DNA from 2 places in the Streptomyces sp. NPDC023838 genome. Region 1 is predicted to be linked to the other one. Evidence: riboswitches for the same ligand, from Rfam matches in the RefSeq annotation. Region 1 holds a riboswitch; the other holds the start of a gene.
The links. Region 1 has a riboswitch for glycine ahead of gcvT (glycine cleavage system aminomethyltransferase GcvT). Riboswitches for the same ligand answer to the same signal wherever they lie in the genome.
Positions count from the first base shown of each region.

Region 2: another riboswitch for glycine. It lies ahead of gcvP (aminomethyl-transferring glycine dehydrogenase); the one in region 1 lies ahead of gcvT (glycine cleavage system aminomethyltransferase GcvT).

Region 1 covers NZ_JBFAAD010000009.1:153,787-162,889, forward strand. The annotation lists gene AB0G17_RS14490 (ABC transporter permease) at 1-216, opposite strand, end outside; gene AB0G17_RS14495 (enhanced serine sensitivity protein SseB C-terminal domain-containing protein) at 526-1,323, opposite strand; gene AB0G17_RS14500 (enhanced serine sensitivity protein SseB) at 1,489-2,256, opposite strand; gene AB0G17_RS14505 (AAA family ATPase) at 2,413-3,042, opposite strand; glycine riboswitch at 3,171-3,265, shown strand; gene gcvT (glycine cleavage system aminomethyltransferase GcvT) at 3,419-4,531, shown strand; gene gcvH (glycine cleavage system protein GcvH) at 4,601-4,978, shown strand; gene glyA (serine hydroxymethyltransferase) at 5,002-6,264, shown strand; gene AB0G17_RS14525 (L-serine ammonia-lyase) at 6,413-7,783, shown strand; gene AB0G17_RS14530 (HIT domain-containing protein) at 7,960-8,664, shown strand; gene AB0G17_RS14535 ((d)CMP kinase) at 8,657-9,103, shown strand, end outside.
Region 2 covers NZ_JBFAAD010000026.1:9,710-18,812, reverse strand. The annotation lists gene AB0G17_RS26730 (substrate-binding domain-containing protein) at 1-1,429, shown strand, start outside; gene AB0G17_RS26725 (glutamate--cysteine ligase) at 1,455-2,963, opposite strand; gene AB0G17_RS26720 (hypothetical protein) at 3,455-4,042, shown strand; gene AB0G17_RS26715 (DUF5999 family protein) at 4,394-4,600, shown strand; gene gcvP (aminomethyl-transferring glycine dehydrogenase) at 4,726-7,611, opposite strand; glycine riboswitch at 7,807-7,904, opposite strand; gene AB0G17_RS26705 (PRC-barrel domain-containing protein) at 8,017-8,400, shown strand; gene AB0G17_RS26700 (DNA polymerase IV) at 8,310-9,103, opposite strand, start outside.

The DNA.
Region 1 (9,103 bases):
CCCGAACGCCCACTGGATGGGCTTGGAGAGAACGGCGAGCAGGACGAGCAGGACGACGACGACGCCACCGGCGACCGCGAGTTTGTCGCGCTTGAAGCGCGTCCAAGCGATCTGTCCGAGTGAACGGCCCTCGATCTGGCTCTGCTTGGCCCCCGTGAGTACTGCCTCCGGCGGCACCTCGGCAGCCGATCCGGTGGTCTCGAGCGGTGCGGTCACAGTGCCTCTGACCCCTCCTGGCCGGCGGATGGCCGGCCCGTACCAGCCGCTGTGGCGGCTTGTTCCATCAGGTGGTGCGGTGATCTGCGACGGGCCAACCGGCCCTTGTTAGCCGGGAGTCTTCAACGCGTTTGCGATCACCCGCCAGACCTGACGGTGAATGGTTGCCTAAACGTGATGCGGTCAGATGACTTCCGTTATGCGGACGTCGTGATCGTCTGAGCGGACCAGTCGGGCACTAACCGACCAGATCGGTCATGTCGCCCAACTGCGTTTATGTGCAGTGGTTTTTGGGCCCGAGGAGGCGGATCAGTACGCGCGCGGGGCGGCCGGGGGGTAGCCGTACCCGCCCGCCGGGGCCGCCGGGGCGGCGTGCGCCTCGCGGTCGTAGAAGGGGCGCCCGTTGGCGCGCAGCCACATGCCGACCGGGTCGTACTCGTCGGAGAGGGCCACCGTGGAGACCGGCAGCCCGTCGGGCACGGCGGCGATCGCCTGCTGCATCATCGCGCGCACCGCGTCCACGGACTGCGGCCCGGTGTCGTAGAGGTCGAGGCCGATGGCCAGGTACGGGGTGCCGAGCGCGGGCTGCACCCAGGCGCGGCGCAGCGCCCGGACGGCCGGGGTGCGGTGCGCGTGCTGCGCGAGCAGGGCGTAGAACTGCGGGATCTCCACGGCCGGTTCGGTGATCCGCAGCGGGCCCGCGGGCATCCGGTCGAGGCCGGTGGCGATCCGGCGCAGATCGGTCCAGGGGATGCCGACCCCGCCGCCCGGGGCGTGCGGGTTGAGCCAGATCCCGTACCGGTCGGGGTAGAGGGCGCGCGCGATGTCACCGCCGGTGACCACTTCGTGGGCCCGGTTCCAGCCACTGGCGGCGAGCTCCTGCGCGGAGGTCACACAGGGTGCGTACGCCACCCCGTCGACCTCCATGTTCCCGTACTGCGCGTCGGGGGCGCCGGGGCGGCCGTGCCAGAGCAGCATCCACAGCCGGCCGGACGAGGGGTCGCCGAGGGCGTGCAGCAGCGCCTCGTACGCGTCGTAGCGTCCGGGGGCCACCTGGCGCAGCATGTGCTCGACCTGCCCGGCCGCCGCGGTGCCTGACGCACTCACCCTGGGTCCCGCCCCTCTTCGGTCCCCCGCGCCGCCGGTACACAGGCGTGCCGCCGCGGGGGTCTACGGATTATGAAACCAGCTTATGCGGGAGGAGCCGGGGGGTGGCCGGTGGATGCGGCGGACTTCCGCCCGGATCGGCTTCGCGGTGCTGGTGAGCGGGGTCTACGGCCTGTCCGTGGCTCGCGTGTAGAAGGGGCGCACTCGCTCGCGCATCCAGTCGCCCACCGGGTCCTGGGCCACGTCGAGCAGCACCAGGTTCACCGGCCAGCCGACCGGCACCCGGCCCAGCGCGCGGCCCAGTGCCTCCATGGGGGCGTTGCGCCCGGCCCCGTCCCAGGTGGAGAACTCCACGCCGATGAGGAGCGTCGGGGCGTCGCCCTCGATGGAGGCGAGCGCGCGGCGGGCGGTGAGCACCACGCCGGTGGCGTCGAACTCGGCGGCCGCGGCGGTCAGGAAGTCGACCGGGTCCTCCTGCCAGTCGGGCTCGAAGAGCCGGACCCGGGCGCCGGAGGCGGGCCCGTCCAGGGCGGTGCGCCCGGTACGGCACAACTCGGCCACCGCGGGCGGCGGCAGCGGTACGCCGACCGCGCCCTCCGGGTTCAGCGCGATGCCCAGCTGCGGGGGCAGCCCCCGGGCGAACTCGACGGCGGGCGCCACGGCGAACGACATGTGCGGCCCGACGCACTGGAGGAACTGCTGCTCGGAGCTGTAGACGGGGACGTAGGGGGCGCCGTCGATCTCCATGGTGGGGAGGTCCAGGTCGGCGCTCTCACGGCTGCCGCCGTTGGGAAGGGGGACCCAGACGGGGTTGCGGCCCATGACCTCTATCAGGCGGGGGCCCGCACCCGGGACGCCGAGCGAGGCCGCCAGGGCCTCCTCCAGCTCGTTGCCCGGCCAGCCGCCGCCGCCCTGGGGGTGCGGGAATTCCATGTGCCTGTCCTTTGTCTGCTGGCCGTCTCTGGTTCTGCTGACCGTCTCTGGGTCTGCTGACCGTCTCTGGCTGGTCGTGCCCACGCGGCGGAGCCGCAATGTCACAGCCCCGCGCCCCTCGGAAGACGGGGGGTGCGAGTCCCCGGCACGGAAACCTTAGCGTCGGGCCGGGTTCTCCTCGAAGGCGAACCGTGCCACCGCCCCCGCCGCCTCCCGGTCCAGCAGAACCGCCGACGCGACCCCTCTGGGCAGGCGACCCTCGGCCACCGCGGCTATCAGGCGGGGCACCGCCCTGGCGTGGCGGGCGAAGGCGTACGCGGAGACCTTGCGGCCGCGGGCCACCTGGCCCGCCAGGGCCGTCTGCGGGGAGACGTCCAGGAGCACCAGGTGCAGCGAGCGCCCGCCCCGCGCCGCCGCCCTCGCCAGCGACCAGCGCACCCAGGCGTGGGTGCCGCAGTCGTGGACGGCCAGGCCGCCGCCCGCCCGCAGCGCCCGGTGCATCCGCAGGAAGTGGGCGACGCGGGCGACCGGGCGGTACAGCGCGTACGGCACCCCGGGCAGCCGGGCCTCCCAGGCCTTGCGGGTGTCCTGGGAGTCGATGCCCAGGCCCGGCGCGGCCTGCCGCAGCAGGGTCGTCTTGCCGCTGCCGGGCAGACCGGAGACCACCACCACGTCCCCCTCGGCGAACCGGAGCGTGTGCGGTGAGCGGCCGCCCAGGCCGCGCAGGTCCCGTACCACCGGAACCGGCGCGTCCGCCCGCGCCGCCGCCGTCGTGTGAACCGTCATGGGCCCTCCCCCTGTCGGGTCGTGCGACCCGTCCCCGATGAGCGTAAAGAGATGGTAATGAGACCTGAGTGATGTGTCGTTCCGGGGAGGCGTGCAATGATGTGCCCGCCAACTGCATACCGGCCGCTTGAATCCACGCGGGAGAGTCCTCGGTCAGTTCCCGGGGCGCCGAAGGAGCAAGTCCCTCCCTTGAATCTCTCAGGCCCCGTACCGCGTGGATGAGGCAGATCTGAAAAGCGGGCCGCGCGTTCCCAAACGGCGCGGCTCCACCCAAGGTGCAAGCCAGGACCCCGACGTGCGTCCGGCGAACCTCTCAGGTTCCGATGACAGATGGGGAGGATCGTCCTCGCCGTCATGCCCTGGGAGCCACACCCTCATGAGCAACCCCCGTCTCACCGCCCTCGACGCACTGCACCGTTCGCTGGGCGCGACCATGACCGACTTCGCCGGCTGGGACATGCCGCTGCGGTACGGCAGCGAGCGCGACGAGCACACCGCGGTCCGCACCCGGGCCGGTCTCTTCGACCTGTCCCACATGGGCGAGATCACCGTCACCGGACCGGAAGCCGTCAAGGCCCTGGACTACGCGCTGGTCGGCAACATGAGCACCATCGGCGTGGGCCGCGCCCGGTACACGATGATCTGCCAGGAGGACGGCGGCATCGTCGACGACCTGATCGTCTACCGCCTCGGCGAGCAGGAGTACATGGTCGTCGCCAACGCCGGCAACGCCCAGGTCGTCCTGGACGCGATCACCGAGCGCGCGGCCGCCTTCGACGCCGAGGTCCGCGACGACCGCGACAACTACGCGCTGCTCGCCGTCCAGGGCCCCGAGTCCCCCGCCATCCTCGCCTCGCTCACCGACGCCGACCTCGACGGCCTGAAGTACTACGCGGGCCTGCCCGGCACGGTGGCCGGTGTCCCGGCCCTCATCGCCCGTACGGGCTACACCGGCGAGGACGGTTTCGAGCTCTTCGTGGCCCCGGCCGACGCCGAGCGGCTGTGGCGCGCGCTGACCGACGCGGGCAAGGACGCGGGCCTGGTGCCGTGCGGTCTGTCCTGCCGCGACACCCTGCGCCTCGAGGCGGGCATGCCGCTGTACGGGCACGAGCTGACCACCGCGCTGACGCCGTTCGACGCGGGGCTCGGCCGGGTCGTGAAGTTCGAGAAGGAGGGCGACTTCGTGGGCCGCGAGGCCCTGGAGGCCGCCGCCGAGCGCGCCGCCGCCAAGGCGCCGCGCAAGCTGGTCGGCCTGGTGGCCGAGGGCCGCCGGGTGCCGCGGTCCGGATTCTCCGTGGTGGCGGACGGCGAGGTCGTCGGCGAGGTCACCTCGGGCGCCCCCTCGCCCACGCTGGGCAAGCCGATCGCCATGGCGTACGTGGACGCCGCGCACGCCGCACCGGGCACCTCCGGCGTGGGCGTCGACATTCGCGGTACGCATGAGGCGTACGAGGTCGTGGCGCTGCCGTTCTACAAGCGCCAGAAGTGACCCCTCGCACACGCACCGCATGACTTTTCCGTTCACCACCACTCCCCCTCGTACAGGAGAATTCAGGTCATGAGCAACCCCCAGCAGCTGCGCTACAGCAAGGAGCACGAGTGGCTGTCGGCCGCCGCGGACGGCGTCTCGACGGTCGGCATCACGGAGCACGCGGCCAACGCGCTCGGTGACGTGGTGTTCGTCCAGCTCCCGGAGGTCGGTGACACGGTGACCGCGGGCGAGACCTGCGGCGAGCTGGAGTCGACCAAGTCGGTCAGCGACCTCTACTCCCCGGTCTCGGGCGAGGTCGTCGAGGCCAACCAGGACGTCGTCGACGACCCGTCGCTGGTCAACTCCGCCCCGTTCGAGGGTGGCTGGCTGTTCAAGGTGCGCGTGGCGGAGGAGCCGGGCGACCTGCTCTCCGCCGACGAGTACACCGCCTTCTCCGCCGGCTGACCTACCACTCCAGGGATCTTCCGATGTCGCTTCTGAACCAGTCCCTCCATGAGCTGGACCCGGACGTCGCCGCCGCCGTCGACGCCGAGCTCCACCGTCAGCAGTCCACCCTCGAAATGATCGCCTCGGAGAACTTCGCTCCGGTCGCGGTCATGGAGGCCCAGGGCTCGGTCCTCACCAACAAGTACGCCGAGGGCTACCCGGGGCGCCGCTACTACGGCGGCTGCGAGCACGTCGACGTGGTCGAGCAGATCGCGATCGACCGCATCAAGGCGCTCTTCGGCGCCGAGCACGCCAACGTACAGCCGCACTCGGGCGCCCAAGCCAACGCGGCCGCGATGTTCGCGCTGCTGAAGCCGGGTGACACGATCATGGGCCTGAACCTGGCCCACGGCGGTCACCTGACCCACGGCATGAAGATCAACTTCTCCGGCAAGCTCTACAACGTGGTCGCCTACCACGTCGACGAGCAGACCGGTCAGGTCGACATGGCCGAGGTCGAGCGCCTGGCCAAGGAGTCCAAGCCGCAGCTGATCGTGGCCGGCTGGTCCGCGTACCCGCGCCAGCTGGACTTCGCCGCGTTCCGCCGCATCGCGGACGAGGTCGGCGCGTACCTGATGGTCGACATGGCCCACTTCGCGGGCCTGGTCGCCGCGGGTCTGCACCCGAACCCGGTGCCGCACGCCCACGTCGTGACCACCACCACGCACAAGACCCTCGGCGGTCCGCGCGGCGGTGTCATCCTGTCGACGCAGGAGCTCGCCAAGAAGATCAACTCGGCGGTCTTCCCCGGTCAGCAGGGCGGCCCGCTCGAGCACGTGATCGCGGCCAAGGCGGTCTCGTTCAAGGTGGCGGCCTCGGAGGAGTTCAAGGAGCGCCAGGAGCGCACCCTGGAGGGCTCCCGGATCATCGCCGAGCGCCTGATCCAGGACGACGTGACCGAGGTCGGCGTCTCGGTCCTGTCCGGCGGCACGGACGTCCACCTGGTCCTCGTGGACCTGCGCAACTCCGAGCTCGACGGCCAGCAGGCCGAGGACCGCCTCCACGAGGTCGGCATCACGGTCAACCGGAACGCGATCCCGAACGACCCGCGGCCCCCGATGGTCACCTCGGGCCTGCGGATCGGCACCCCCGCGCTGGCCACCCGCGGCTTCGGCGCCGACGACTTCCGCGAGGTCGCCGACATCATCGCCGAGACGCTGAAGCCGGACTTCGACAAGGACGCGCTCGCCGCCCGGGTCTCCGCCCTGGCCGCGAAGCACCCCCTGTACCCCGGCCTGAAGTAGTTTCGTACCCTTTTGTTCGTACGAACCTTCGGGGCACCGCGCACACTGGACAGTGAGTGCGGTGCCCCGAACCCTTGCACCTCCCGTTTTCCTGCTCTTCCGCACCACCCGGCAGACAACGGCGTCTACCCCCTCAAGGAGTCTTCTCGTGGCCATCTCGGTCTTCGACCTGTTCTCGATCGGCATCGGCCCGTCCAGCTCCCACACGGTCGGCCCGATGCGCGCTGCCCGGATGTTCGCGCGGCGGCTGAAGAACGAGGGCCTGCTGGCCCACACGGCGGCGATACGCGCGGAGCTGTACGGCTCGCTGGGCGCGACCGGCCACGGCCACGGCACCCCCAAGGCGGTCCTGCTCGGCCTGGAGGGCAACTCGCCGCGCACGGTCGACGTGGAGACCGCGGACGAGCAGATGGAGCGGATCAAGTCGGCGGGCCGGATCAACCTGCTCGGCGCCCACGAGATCCCCTTCGACTTCGACGAGGACCTGATCCTGCACCGCCGCAAGGCGCTGCCGTACCACGCCAACGGGATGACGATCTTCGCGTACGACAGCGAGGGCGCGCTGGTCCTGGAGAAGACGTACTACTCGGTCGGCGGCGGTTTCGTCGTCGACGAGGACGCGGTCGCGGGCGAGAACCCGATCGTGCCCGACGACACGGTCCTGAAGTACCCCTTCCGCACCGGCGACGAGCTGCTGCGGCTGGCGAACGAGACCGGTCTGTCGATCTCCGCGATGATGCTGGAGAACGAGAAGGCCTGGCGCACGGAGGACGAGATCCGTGCGGGTCTGCTGGAGATCTGGCGCGTGATGCAGGCGTGCGTCTCGCGCGGCATGTCCCGCGAGGGCATTCTGCCGGGCGGCCTGAAGGTCCGCCGCCGCGCCGCGACCACCGCCCGCCAGCTGCGCGCCGAGGGCAACCCGGACGCGCACGCGATGGAGTGGGCGACGCTGTACGCGATGGCGGTGAACGAGGAGAACGCGGCGGGCGGCCGCGTCGTCACCGCGCCCACCAACGGCGCCGCGGGCATCATCCCGGCCGTGCTGCACTACTACATGAACTTCGTGCCCGGCGCGGACGACGAGGGCGTGGTCCGCTTCCTGCTGGCGGCCGGCGCGATCGGCATGCTCTTCAAGGAGAACGCCTCGATCTCCGGCGCCGAGGTCGGCTGCCAGGGCGAGGTCGGCTCCGCCTGCTCGATGGCCGCGGGCGCGCTGGCCGAGGTCCTGGGCGGCACCCCCGAGCAGGTCGAGAACGCCGCGGAGATCGGCATGGAGCACAACCTGGGCCTGACCTGCGACCCGGTCGGCGGCCTGGTCCAGATCCCGTGCATCGAGCGCAACGGCATGGCGGCCGTGAAGGCCGTGACCGCCGCGAAGATGGCGATGCGCGGCGACGGCAGCCACAAGGTGTCCCTGGACAAGGTCATCAAGACCATGAAGGAGACCGGCGCGGACATGTCGGTGAAGTACAAGGAGACGGCGCGCGGCGGTCTGGCGGTCAACATCATCGAGTGCTGACGGGCCGGGCGGTCCCGAAGTCCCCGCACGTCGAATCGATTCTTCGATCAATATCGCGATCCGCCGCACGCCGGATACTCACCCCCACTTTGGCCAATTACCGTAGCTCGCTTGCGCATGGGCATCGGCTACAGTAAATTTTCGCCATATTTATCGGCTCCACCGGGGAGTGAGCCATGCCGCGTGCGGCGGAATGCTCTGGATCGGATCTCTGTGACGAAATCGCCGGGTCCCGGGACACTACATTCCTGCGCATATACGAGGGCGAGCCGTCCAGTCGGCTGATCTGCGCGACCGAGCATTTCCGATTACTGGCGGACCTGTCCCCCATGACCCTGGGGCATTTGTTGCTCCTGCCCGTGGCTCATTATTTCAGCTTTGCGCAGGTGGTCACCGACTTCTCCGCCGAACTCGATACGATCCTCGGCAGGCTGGAGCCGATGTACCGGGAAACCTTCGGCGATTTCACTCTCCTCGAACACGGCTCGTCCCCCGGCATGGACGCGAGCGCGTGCATTTCCCACGCCCACTGGCACATCCTCCCCATAGAGGGCCGCCGAATCGACGCCCTCATTGTGGCCGACGGGCTGGACACGACCGCTCTGACCGGCATGGACCAACTCGCCGAATTCAGCGGCGTTCCCTATTTCATGTGCTGGCACGAGGCCGGCCTGCGGGTGTACCGCCCCCGGCGCCCCCTGCGCAGCCAGTACCTCCGCTCCAAGGTCGGCACCCTCGTGGGCATCGCCGACCCCTTGTGGGACTACGCACTCGTCGTCCGCAAGGAACTCTTCCGCGAAACCGTCGCGCTGACGTCCGCGTGGGGCGCCGATGCCGACCGGAATCCGACCCGAGCCCGCCCGGAGGCACGGCGTGACTGAACTGTCCCTCTCCATCGACGGCCCTACCGCCAGCGGTAAGACCACCCTCGCCACCGCGCTCGCGCGAGAACTGGGCCTGGCGTTCCTCGACACCGGACTCACCTACCGCAGCCTGGCGTTCGCCCTCGACCACGAGCCCATCGAAACACTGGCGGCCGACCTCGGCGCCCTGCTCATCCACCGGCCCGAGGTGTACGCCCGGCACAGCGAGGAAGACCCCTGGCAGCGGCACGTCATTCTGTTCCGGGGGCAGGACATCACCGACCGGATCTTCCACACCTCGCTGGACCGGAACCTCAAGGCGGTCGCCCAGAACACGGCGTGCCGCCAGGCGATCCTCGCACTGCACCGGTCCATCGCCGAGAAACACGGGAACATCGTCGCCGTCGGCCGCGACGTGGCCACCTCACTGCTCACCGAAGCCACCTTGCACATCTAT
Region 2 (9,103 bases), on a different contig from region 1:
GGTGTGGATACCGGACTCCGCGCTGTGGGTGGACCGCGCCAAGGAGGGCGGCGAGAGCGTCCCGGTCGCCACGGCGGGCCACATCGCCGCCTCGCCGGTCGCGCTCGCGCTGGTGGCGCCCGCCGCGAAGTCCCTGGGCTGGCCGTCCAGGACGTACACCTGGGCCGAACTCGCCGCGGCCGCCACCCGCTCGGACGCGCTGCGCCTGGGCGCGGCCGACCCGGCCCGCTCGGCCGTCGGCCTCCTCGCGCTGAGCGGCATCGGGCGCTCCACGGCCCGCCAGGGCGCGGACGGCGACACCAGGGCGGCGGCCCTGGCCAAGGTGCTCTCCCAGCGCACCTCCGACACCGACGCCCAGGTCGTGGACACCCTCGCCCGGGACGGCTCGGGCGGCGAGAGCGGCAACCCGCGCCGCAACCAGGCCGTCGTCCTCTCCGAGCAGGCGGCGTACGCGTACAACACCGGCCGGGGCGGGGGGCAGGGGCTCGACCTCTTCTACCCGAAGGACGGGGCGCCGCTGCTCGACTACCCGTACACGATCGTCCGCGAGAACCGGCTGAGCACCGACCGCAGCCGCGCCGCGATGCGGTTCCTGACGCTCCTCGGCGAGCCGGAGTCCCGGCGGACCCTCACCAGGAGCGGCTTCCGCACGCCCGGCGAGGCGGTGGACGAGACGGTCGTGAAGAAGGCGGGCGCCACCGCTCCGCAGCCCTACGCCACGTCCACCGCCGAGGCCCCCTCCGCCAAAGAGCTCCAGGAGGCCCTCGGGATGTGGACGATCGTCGTGCAGAGCGCCCGGCTCACCACCGTCGTGGACGCCTCGGGGTCGATGGCCGCGCCCGTGCCCGGCGCGGGCGGCCGGTCGCGGATGGACGTCACCAAGGCCTCACTGCTCCAGGCCCTCGCGCAGTTCACGCCCGAGGACGAGATCGGTCTGTGGGACTTCGCCACCCGCCTCGACGGCTCGCGCGACTACCGCGAGCTGGTGCCGGCCGCCCGCCTCGGCGACCCGGTCAAGGGCGGCCGCACCCAGCGCGACCGGCTGGCCGCGGCCTTCGGCGCGCTCCAGCCGGTGCCGGACGGGGCGACGGGTCTGTACGACACGACGCTCGCCGCGTACAAGCAGGCCACCGCGGGCTACCGGCAGGGCAAGTTCAACGCGCTGGTCATCCTCACCGACGGCGCCAACGAGGACCCCGGCAGCATCTCGCGCGCCGAGCTCATCACCCAGCTCCAGAAGCTTGCCAACCCGGCGAAGCCGGTGCCGATGATCGCCATCGCGGTCGGCCCGGACGCGGACGGCGCGTCGGTCAAGGAGATCGCCCGGGCCACCGGCGGCGCGGGTTACCAGGTCACCGACCCGGCCGAGATCCAGGCGGTGATCCTGAAGGCCATCATGACGGTGGGCCGGGGCGGCGGGACGGGCTGACGCGCCCGCCCGCCCCTCGCACTCCTCACCCCCGTGCCGGGAAGCCCAGCGGCCAGGTGTGGACCGGCTCGCCCCCGTGCGTCAGATCTCGGTAGCGGCGCGTGGTGGCCGCCAGCGCCGCCTCGCGGGTCAGACCGGCGTCGAGGGCGCGGTGGTACGTGTCGACCTGCCAGGAGGCCCCGTTCACGCGGCGCCGGCAGCGTTCCTCGATGACGCCGAGGTAGTGGTCCCGGTCGGCCGGCTCCACTCCCCACGCGTCGAGCCCGGCGTACGCGAGCGGCAGCAGCTCGTCCCGGACCAGCTTGACGGCCGGTACGCGCGCGACGCCGCCCGCCCGGCGCGGCACCGGCCACAGCAGCTCGGCGTCGATGCCCTGGCGGCAGGCCGTCTCGAAGTTGGCGGCGGCCACCGCGAACGGCATCCGGGTCCACACCGGCCTGCTGTCCTCGGCCAGGGAGCGCACCAGACCGTAGTAGAAGGCCGCGTTGGCGATGACATCGGTGATGGTGGGCCCGGCCGGCAGCACCCGGTTCTCCACCCGCAGATGCGGCACGCCGTCCGCGATCCCGTACACCGGGCGGTTCCAGCGGTAGATCGTCCCGTTGTGCAGGACGAGCTCCTGGAGTGTGGGCACCCCGCCCGCGGACAGCACCGCCAGCGGCTCCTCCTCGTCGCAGATGGGCAGCAGCGGCGGGAAGTAGCGCAGGTTCTCCTCGAACAGCTCGTACGCGGAGGCCACCCAGCGCTCACCGAACCAGGTGCGCGGGCGCACGCCCTGGGCGCGCAGCTCCGCCGGCCGGGTGTCGGTGGCCTGCTCGAAGAGCGGCGGCCGCGACTCGCGCCACAGCTCCCGGCCGAAGAGGAAGGGCGCGTTGGCCCCCACCGCGATCTGCACGGCGGCGATGGCCTGCGCCGCGTTCCACACGGCCGCGAACCGGGCCGGGGTGACCTGGAGGTGCAGCTGCACGGAGGTGCAGGCGGCTTCCGGAGTAATGGAACCGGAGGTGCAGACGAGGCGTTCGACGCCCTCGATGTCGAGCGTGAAATCCTCGCCGCGGGCCGCCACGATCTGATCGTTGAGCAGCACATAGCGGTCGGCACGGGAAAGGTTCGCGGAGACGAGGTCCTGCTGGCTGATCGTCGGGAGAATTCCGATCATCAGGATCCCGGCACCGACCTCGCCCGCTTTGCGCTCGGCGTACCCGAGACCGGTCCGCAGCTCCTCGGAGAGCTGATCGAAAACCCGGCCGCCGAGCCGGTGCGGGGCAATGTTCACTTCGAGATTGAACATCCCGAGTTCGGTCTGGAAATCCTTGCTCGCAATCCGCTCGAGAACCTCCCCGTTCATCATGCGCGGCATACCGTCGGGCCCCACGAGATTCAGCTCGATCTCCACGCCCATCAGATTCCTCGGGCGATCGAACCTCCGTTCGGTCAGGAGTCGCCCCAGCCCCTCCAGGCACTGCTGGAGCTTCTGCCGGTACGCGTGCCGATCGGACAGGTCGAACTCGCCCGCCACGACCTTCTCACCCATCGAAGCGTCCCTCCTCGAATGGGCAGCCGGCCCGGCCGGCCGCGTGCGTCACGATCGATAATGCCCAGGCTGGCTGATCTCTAACGCCCCATGGAAGGCGGCTGGGTAGTAAGCTGGTACGAACCGGCCTCGGGCACATGCATTCGGCATACAGCAACTTGCGGATACCACGCCTTCGGGAATCGTGAAAAACACCGACGGGTTTCGGCCTACCGCCATCGGCGGACCTTTGCAGGCCAGTCGGGTACCCTGTTCCGCGAATCGGGATGTATGCCGCACCACAAGGACCGGAATCCGACTTGCCCGCAATACTGACGACAGCTAGCTGAAACACGCCCTGAACACGTGTCGTATAAACTTCGCTGACGAGGCAGAGAGTTGGCGCCCCGGCCACTGTTCCCCCGGCCCCCCTCTGACCCCGTATCACCGCAGACAGCGCCGTCCGCAACGCCCACGCACCAACGTGTCTCCGAAGTGAGAGGCGACCCACCATGCCGCTGCATGTTCCCCCGGCCCCCGCGCCAGCCCTGCGCAGCGTCCTCGCGGCACTCGGTTCCCCCACCGCCGTCCGCGCGGCGCGCACTCCCGCCCTGCGATCCGCACAGGGCCCGCTGACCCCCGAACTCCCGCTCCCCGTCCATGTGCTGGACCGGATCACCCCGAGCGCCCGCGCCCCGCGCAGCCGCCTGGCCGGCTGGCGCTTCCTCATCAGCGACGGCGAGGGCGTGGTCGCGGCCGCGGACACCATGCTCACCCCGGACGGCTGGGCCTTCTCGCACTTCTTCGAGGGCCCCTACCTCGCCTCGACCCAGCGCGCCCTGCGCCAGGCGGAGGCGCTCACCATGGACTTCGAGCCCCGGCTGCTCTCGGTGCCGGAGCTGTACATGCTCACGCTGTGGCTGCGGCGCGACACCACGGCGGACCCCGCCTCCGGCGCCCTGGACCCGGCCGACCTGCTGGTGCCGCTGGCGCCCGCCCCGCCCGGCATCTGCGCCCACCGCCCGCACCGGGTCTCCGAGCTGCTGCCGGTGATGACGCTGCGGCTCACCCCCGCACCCCTGCTGAGCCAGCCCGTCTGACGTCCCGGCCACCCGGCTGGACGCCGCCCGCCCGGAAGAACCAGCCCGGAGCGCCCCGGAGCCCCTTCGCCCCGGGGCGCTGTGCTGTGCGCCGGTGCGCGCGTCCTCCGTACGGGCTAGTCCGTAACGGTCACCACGAACCACCCGAAGAGGCAGGGCAGTTGAGTTGAACCGGCCGCACGAGTGATGCGTCAATATGCAGTAGGAAGTGGTGCCGCGAAATCCCTGCGGATTGACGCCCGTAGGGCAACACTGGGAGCGGACCGACCGACTTACCAACGGGGGGCGGCCATGAACACCGCATCGAGCCGCAGGACACTCACTACTACGACGCAGCGAAAGAACGCATCCATGTGCCAGCACCAGCCAGCCTGCCCGACAGCCGACTCCGCCGACCGGGAGGCCGCGCAGCTCGTGGCGCACCACCCGGAGCAGGGCTGGAGCCTGCTGTGCAACGGCGTCCTCATCTTCGAGGACACCGGTGAGCTGCTGCCGGACGGGCGGATCATCGCCCCGCACCGGGCGCTGACAGCCGGACAGGTGGCGAAGGCCGCCTAGCGCGGCCGCCGGCACGGAGACAACCGCACAGCACCGCACGACAAGGGGCCGGCCCGGGGAGAAACCCCGCACCGGCCCCGATGTATGTGAGCCGTGGACGGCTCTACATCAATGGTCGTACGCGATCAGTTGTCGTACTCGTCCAGCGGCGGGCAGGAGCAGACCAGGTTGCGGTCGCCGAAGGCACCGTCGATGCGGCGCACCGGCGGCCAGTACTTGTCTGCGGCCGAGACGCCGGCCGGGAAGACCGCCTCCTCGCGGCTATACGCGTGGTTCCACTCGCCGCCGAGCGCGGCGGCGGTGTGCGGGGCGTTGGCGAGCGGGTTGTCGTCGGCGGGCCACTCGCCCGAGGCGACCTTCTCGATCTCGGCACGGATCGCGATCATCGTCTCGCAGAACCGGTCGATCTCGTTCAGGTCCTCGCTCTCGGTCGGCTCGATCATCAGCGTACCGGCCACCGGGAACGACATCGTGGGCGCGTGGAAGCCGTAGTCGATCAGACGCTTGGCGATGTCGTCGACGCTGACGCCGGTCGCCTTGGACAGCGGCCGCAGGTCCACGATGCACTCGTGGGCGACCAGGCCGTTGGGGCCGGTGTAGAGCACCGGGTAGTGCGGCTCCAGGCGCTTGGCGATGTAGTTGGCCGCGAGCACCGCGACCTGCGTCGCCCGCTTGAGGCCCTCGCCGCCCATCAGACGTACGTACGCCCACGAGATCGGCAGGATGCCCGCCGAGCCCCACGGGGCGGCCGAGATCGGGCCGACGCCCGTCTCGGGACCGGCCGTCGGCTGGAGCGGGTGGTTGGGCAGGTACGGCGCGAGGTGCGCGCGCACACCGACCGGGCCGACGCCGGGGCCGCCGCCGCCGTGCGGGATGCAGAACGTCTTGTGCAGGTTGAGGTGCGAGACGTCGCCGCCGAACTTGCCCGGCTTGGCGAGACCCACCAGCGCGTTGAGGTTGGCGCCGTCGACGTAGACCTGGCCGCCCGCGTCGTGCACCTCGCCGCAGATGTCCGCGACGTGCTCCTCGAAGACGCCGTGCGTGGACGGGTAGGTGATCATCAGCACCGAGAGCTCGTCGCGGTACTGCTCGATCTTGGCGCGCAGGTCGGCGATGTCGACCTCGCCGTCGTCGGCGGTCCTCACCACGACGACCTTCATGCCGGCCATCACGGCGCTGGCGGCGTTGGTGCCGTGCGCGGAGGACGGGATGAGGCAGACCGTGCGCTGCTCGTCGCCGTTGGCCCGGTGGTAGGCGCGGACCGCGAGCAGACCCGCGAGCTCGCCCTGGGACCCGGCGTTGGGCTGGATGGACACCGCGTCGTACCCGGTGACCTCCGCGAGGCGCTCCTCCAGCTCGTGGATGAGCGTGAGGTAGCCGCCGGCCTGCTCGGCCGGCGCGAAGGGGTGCATCTGGCCGAACTCGGGCCAGGTGACCGGCTCCATCTCGGTCGTCGCGTTCAGTTTCATGGTGCAGGAGCCGAGCGGGATCATGCCGCGGTCCAGCGCGTAGTCACGGTCGGCGAGCTTGCGCAGGTAGCGCAGCATCGCGGTCTCGGAGCGGTGCTGGTGGAAGACCGGGTGGGTGAGGAAGGCGTCGCCGCGCAGCAGCGCCGACGGCAGCGTGTCGGCGGCCGTGGCGTCCAGCGCCTCGATGTCGCCCTCGGCGCCGAAGGCGGCCCAGACGGCGGCGACGCGGTCGCGATCGGTGGTCTCGTCGCAGGCGATCGAGACGGTGTCGGCGTCGACCAGGTGCAGGTTGACCCCGCCGTCCCGGGCGGCGGCGACGGCCTCGGCGGCCTTGCCGGGCACGCGCACGGTCAGCGTGTCGAAGTACGAACCGTGCACGACCTCCACACCGGCGGCGCGCAGGCCCTCGGCGAGGATCACCGCGTAGCGGTGGGTGCGGCGGGCGATCTGCCGCAGGCCGTCCGGGCCGTGGTAGACCGCGTACATCCCGGCCATGACGGCGAGCAGGACCTGCGCCGTACAGATGTTGCTGGTGGCCTTCTCGCGGCGGATGTGCTGCTCGCGGGTCTGCAGCGCCAGGCGGTACGCCTTGTTGCCGTCGGCGTCGACGGAGACGCCGACGAGGCGGCCGGGCAGGCTGCGGGCGAACTTCTCCTGGACCGCCATGTAGCCGGCGTGCGGGCCGCCGAAGCCCATCGGGACGCCGAAACGCTGGGTGGTGCCGACCGCGATGTCCGCGCCGAGCTCGCCGGGCGAGGTCAGCAGGGTCAGGGCGAGCAGGTCGGCGGCGACCGTGACGATCGCGCCCAGCTCGTGGGCCTCGTCGATGACCGGCTTGAGGTCGCGGACCTCGCCGGAGGCGCCCGGGTACTGGAGCAGCACGCCGAACACACCGCGTTCGGCCACCTCGGCCGGGATGCCGCGGCTCAGGTCGGCGACGACGACCTCGACACCGGTCGGCTCGGCGCGCGTCTCTATGACGGCGACGGTCTGCGGCAGGGTGTCCGCGTCGACGAGGAAGACCCCGCCCTTGACCTTGCCGACCCGGCGCGAGAGCGCGAGCGCCTCGGCGGCCGCGGTGCCCTCGTCGAGCAGGGAGGCGCCCGAGGTGGGCAGCCCGGTGAGGTCGGCGACGACGGTCTGGAAGTTGAGCAGCGCCTCCAGGCGGCCCTGCGAGATCTCCGGCTGGTACGGCGTGTACGCGGTGTACCAGGCCGGGTTCTCCATGACGTTGCGCAGGATCACCGGCGGCGTGAACGTGCCGTAGTAGCCCAGACCGATCATCGGGGCCAGCACCTTGTTGCGGTCGGCGAGGGAGCGCAGCTCGGCCAGGACCTCGGCCTCGGTGCGGGCGCCGGGCAGACCCAGCGCCTCGGCGCTCTTGATCACGTCCGGCACCGCGGCGGCGGTCAGCTCGTCGAGCGAGCCGTAGCCCACCTGCGCGAGCATCTTCGCCTGGGCCTCGGCATCGGGCCCGATGTGACGCTGCTCGAAGGGGATGCCACGCTCGAGCTCGGTGAGCGGCATGCGGTTGGCGGTCATTACGGAGGCCTCCTGGTCTGCACGACCTGCGAGGGGCACCACGGCGCGGGTACCCGGACGGCCTCCCCCTCTGTCATCTCAACCTGAGAGCTTCACCGGGGCGCGTGGGGGCGTCCCGGCTTTCACCGTCGGTGAGGAAAGGGTGCGCGCACAGGCGTATGCCCGCACGTCCCCCGTCCTGCTTTCCAGAGTGACCTCGTCCGCGCGGTACGTGGGCCTGAGAGATTCCGGGGAGGATTTGCTCCTTCGGCGCCTCCGGACTTCTTTCCGGAGGACTCTCCCGCGCGGGGTCAGCAGCCATGGCCAGGGTACCAGCGCGCCATGGGGCTGATCCTTCGAGTGGCCGACGCCCGCGATGTGCACTTTCGTAGTGCTTACGAGCAGTTGCGACCAGTTGGAGGGACCGTGCAGACCGATATCGATCCGCGCAGCCTGATCGGCCGCAAGGCGTTCGACCGCAACGGCAACAAGATCGGGACGGTGGACGAGGTCTACCTCGACGACGCCACCGGAGTACCCGAGTGGGCCGCCGTACGCACCGGCCTGTTCAGCCGGGACGCCTTCGTCCCGCTGGAGCCCAGCACCCTCGTCGACGACGCCCTGCACATTCCCTACGACCGGGCGCTGATCAAGGACGCTCCCGACTTCGGTGTCGGCCGCCATCTCTCCCCCGAACAGGAGCTGCAGCTCTACCACCACTACGGTCTGGACATCGCCGCCCCCGATCCGCTCCCCGGCACCGACCGGGACTTCGGCCGGCTGGCGGGCGAGGAGGACGACGAGGCCTGACCCTCCGCGTCTCCCGTCCCCCGGTCACCCGTCCCCGCGGCCGCGGGTGCCGACGGCTCCTCGGCGGCCGCCACCAGCGGCAGCGGCTCGGACGGCTCCAGGTCGGGGTCGTCCACCCGGAACGTCCGCACCCGTCCGGGCACGGCCGACGTGGGCGTCTCGAACCGGATCGTCACCCGCCCCACCCCGCTGCCCTGGACCCAGCCGGGGCCGAACTCGCGGTGGTGCACGTCGTGCCCGGCCAGCCAGCGCCGCTCGGCCGGGTCCACCGCCTCCGCCTGCTCGGGGGCGGCCGGACCCGCCTCGTCCTCGGCGGCCGCCTCCTCGACCGCCCCCTGCTCACCGGCCGCCTGGGCGAAGAGGTCCTCCTGCGTGAAGTCCGCGAGGCCGCTGACCCCGACCCCCAGGAGGCGCACCCCGCCCGTCGTGTCGACGGAGTCGAGCAGACGGTGGGCCGCCTCGCGCACCACCGTCGGGTCGTCCGTGGGCCCCCTGAGCGTCTCCGACCGGGTCAGCGTCGAGAAGTCGTATCTGCGGACCTTCAGGACGATCGTGCGGCCCGAGTGGCCGGAGGCGCGCAGGCGCTGCACACAGCGGTCGGCGAGCCGCGCCACCTCGTTCATCACCCGCACCCGGTCGTGCAGATCCACGTCGAAGGTGTCCTCGACCGACACCGATTTGGTGTCCCGCTCGGCCACCACCG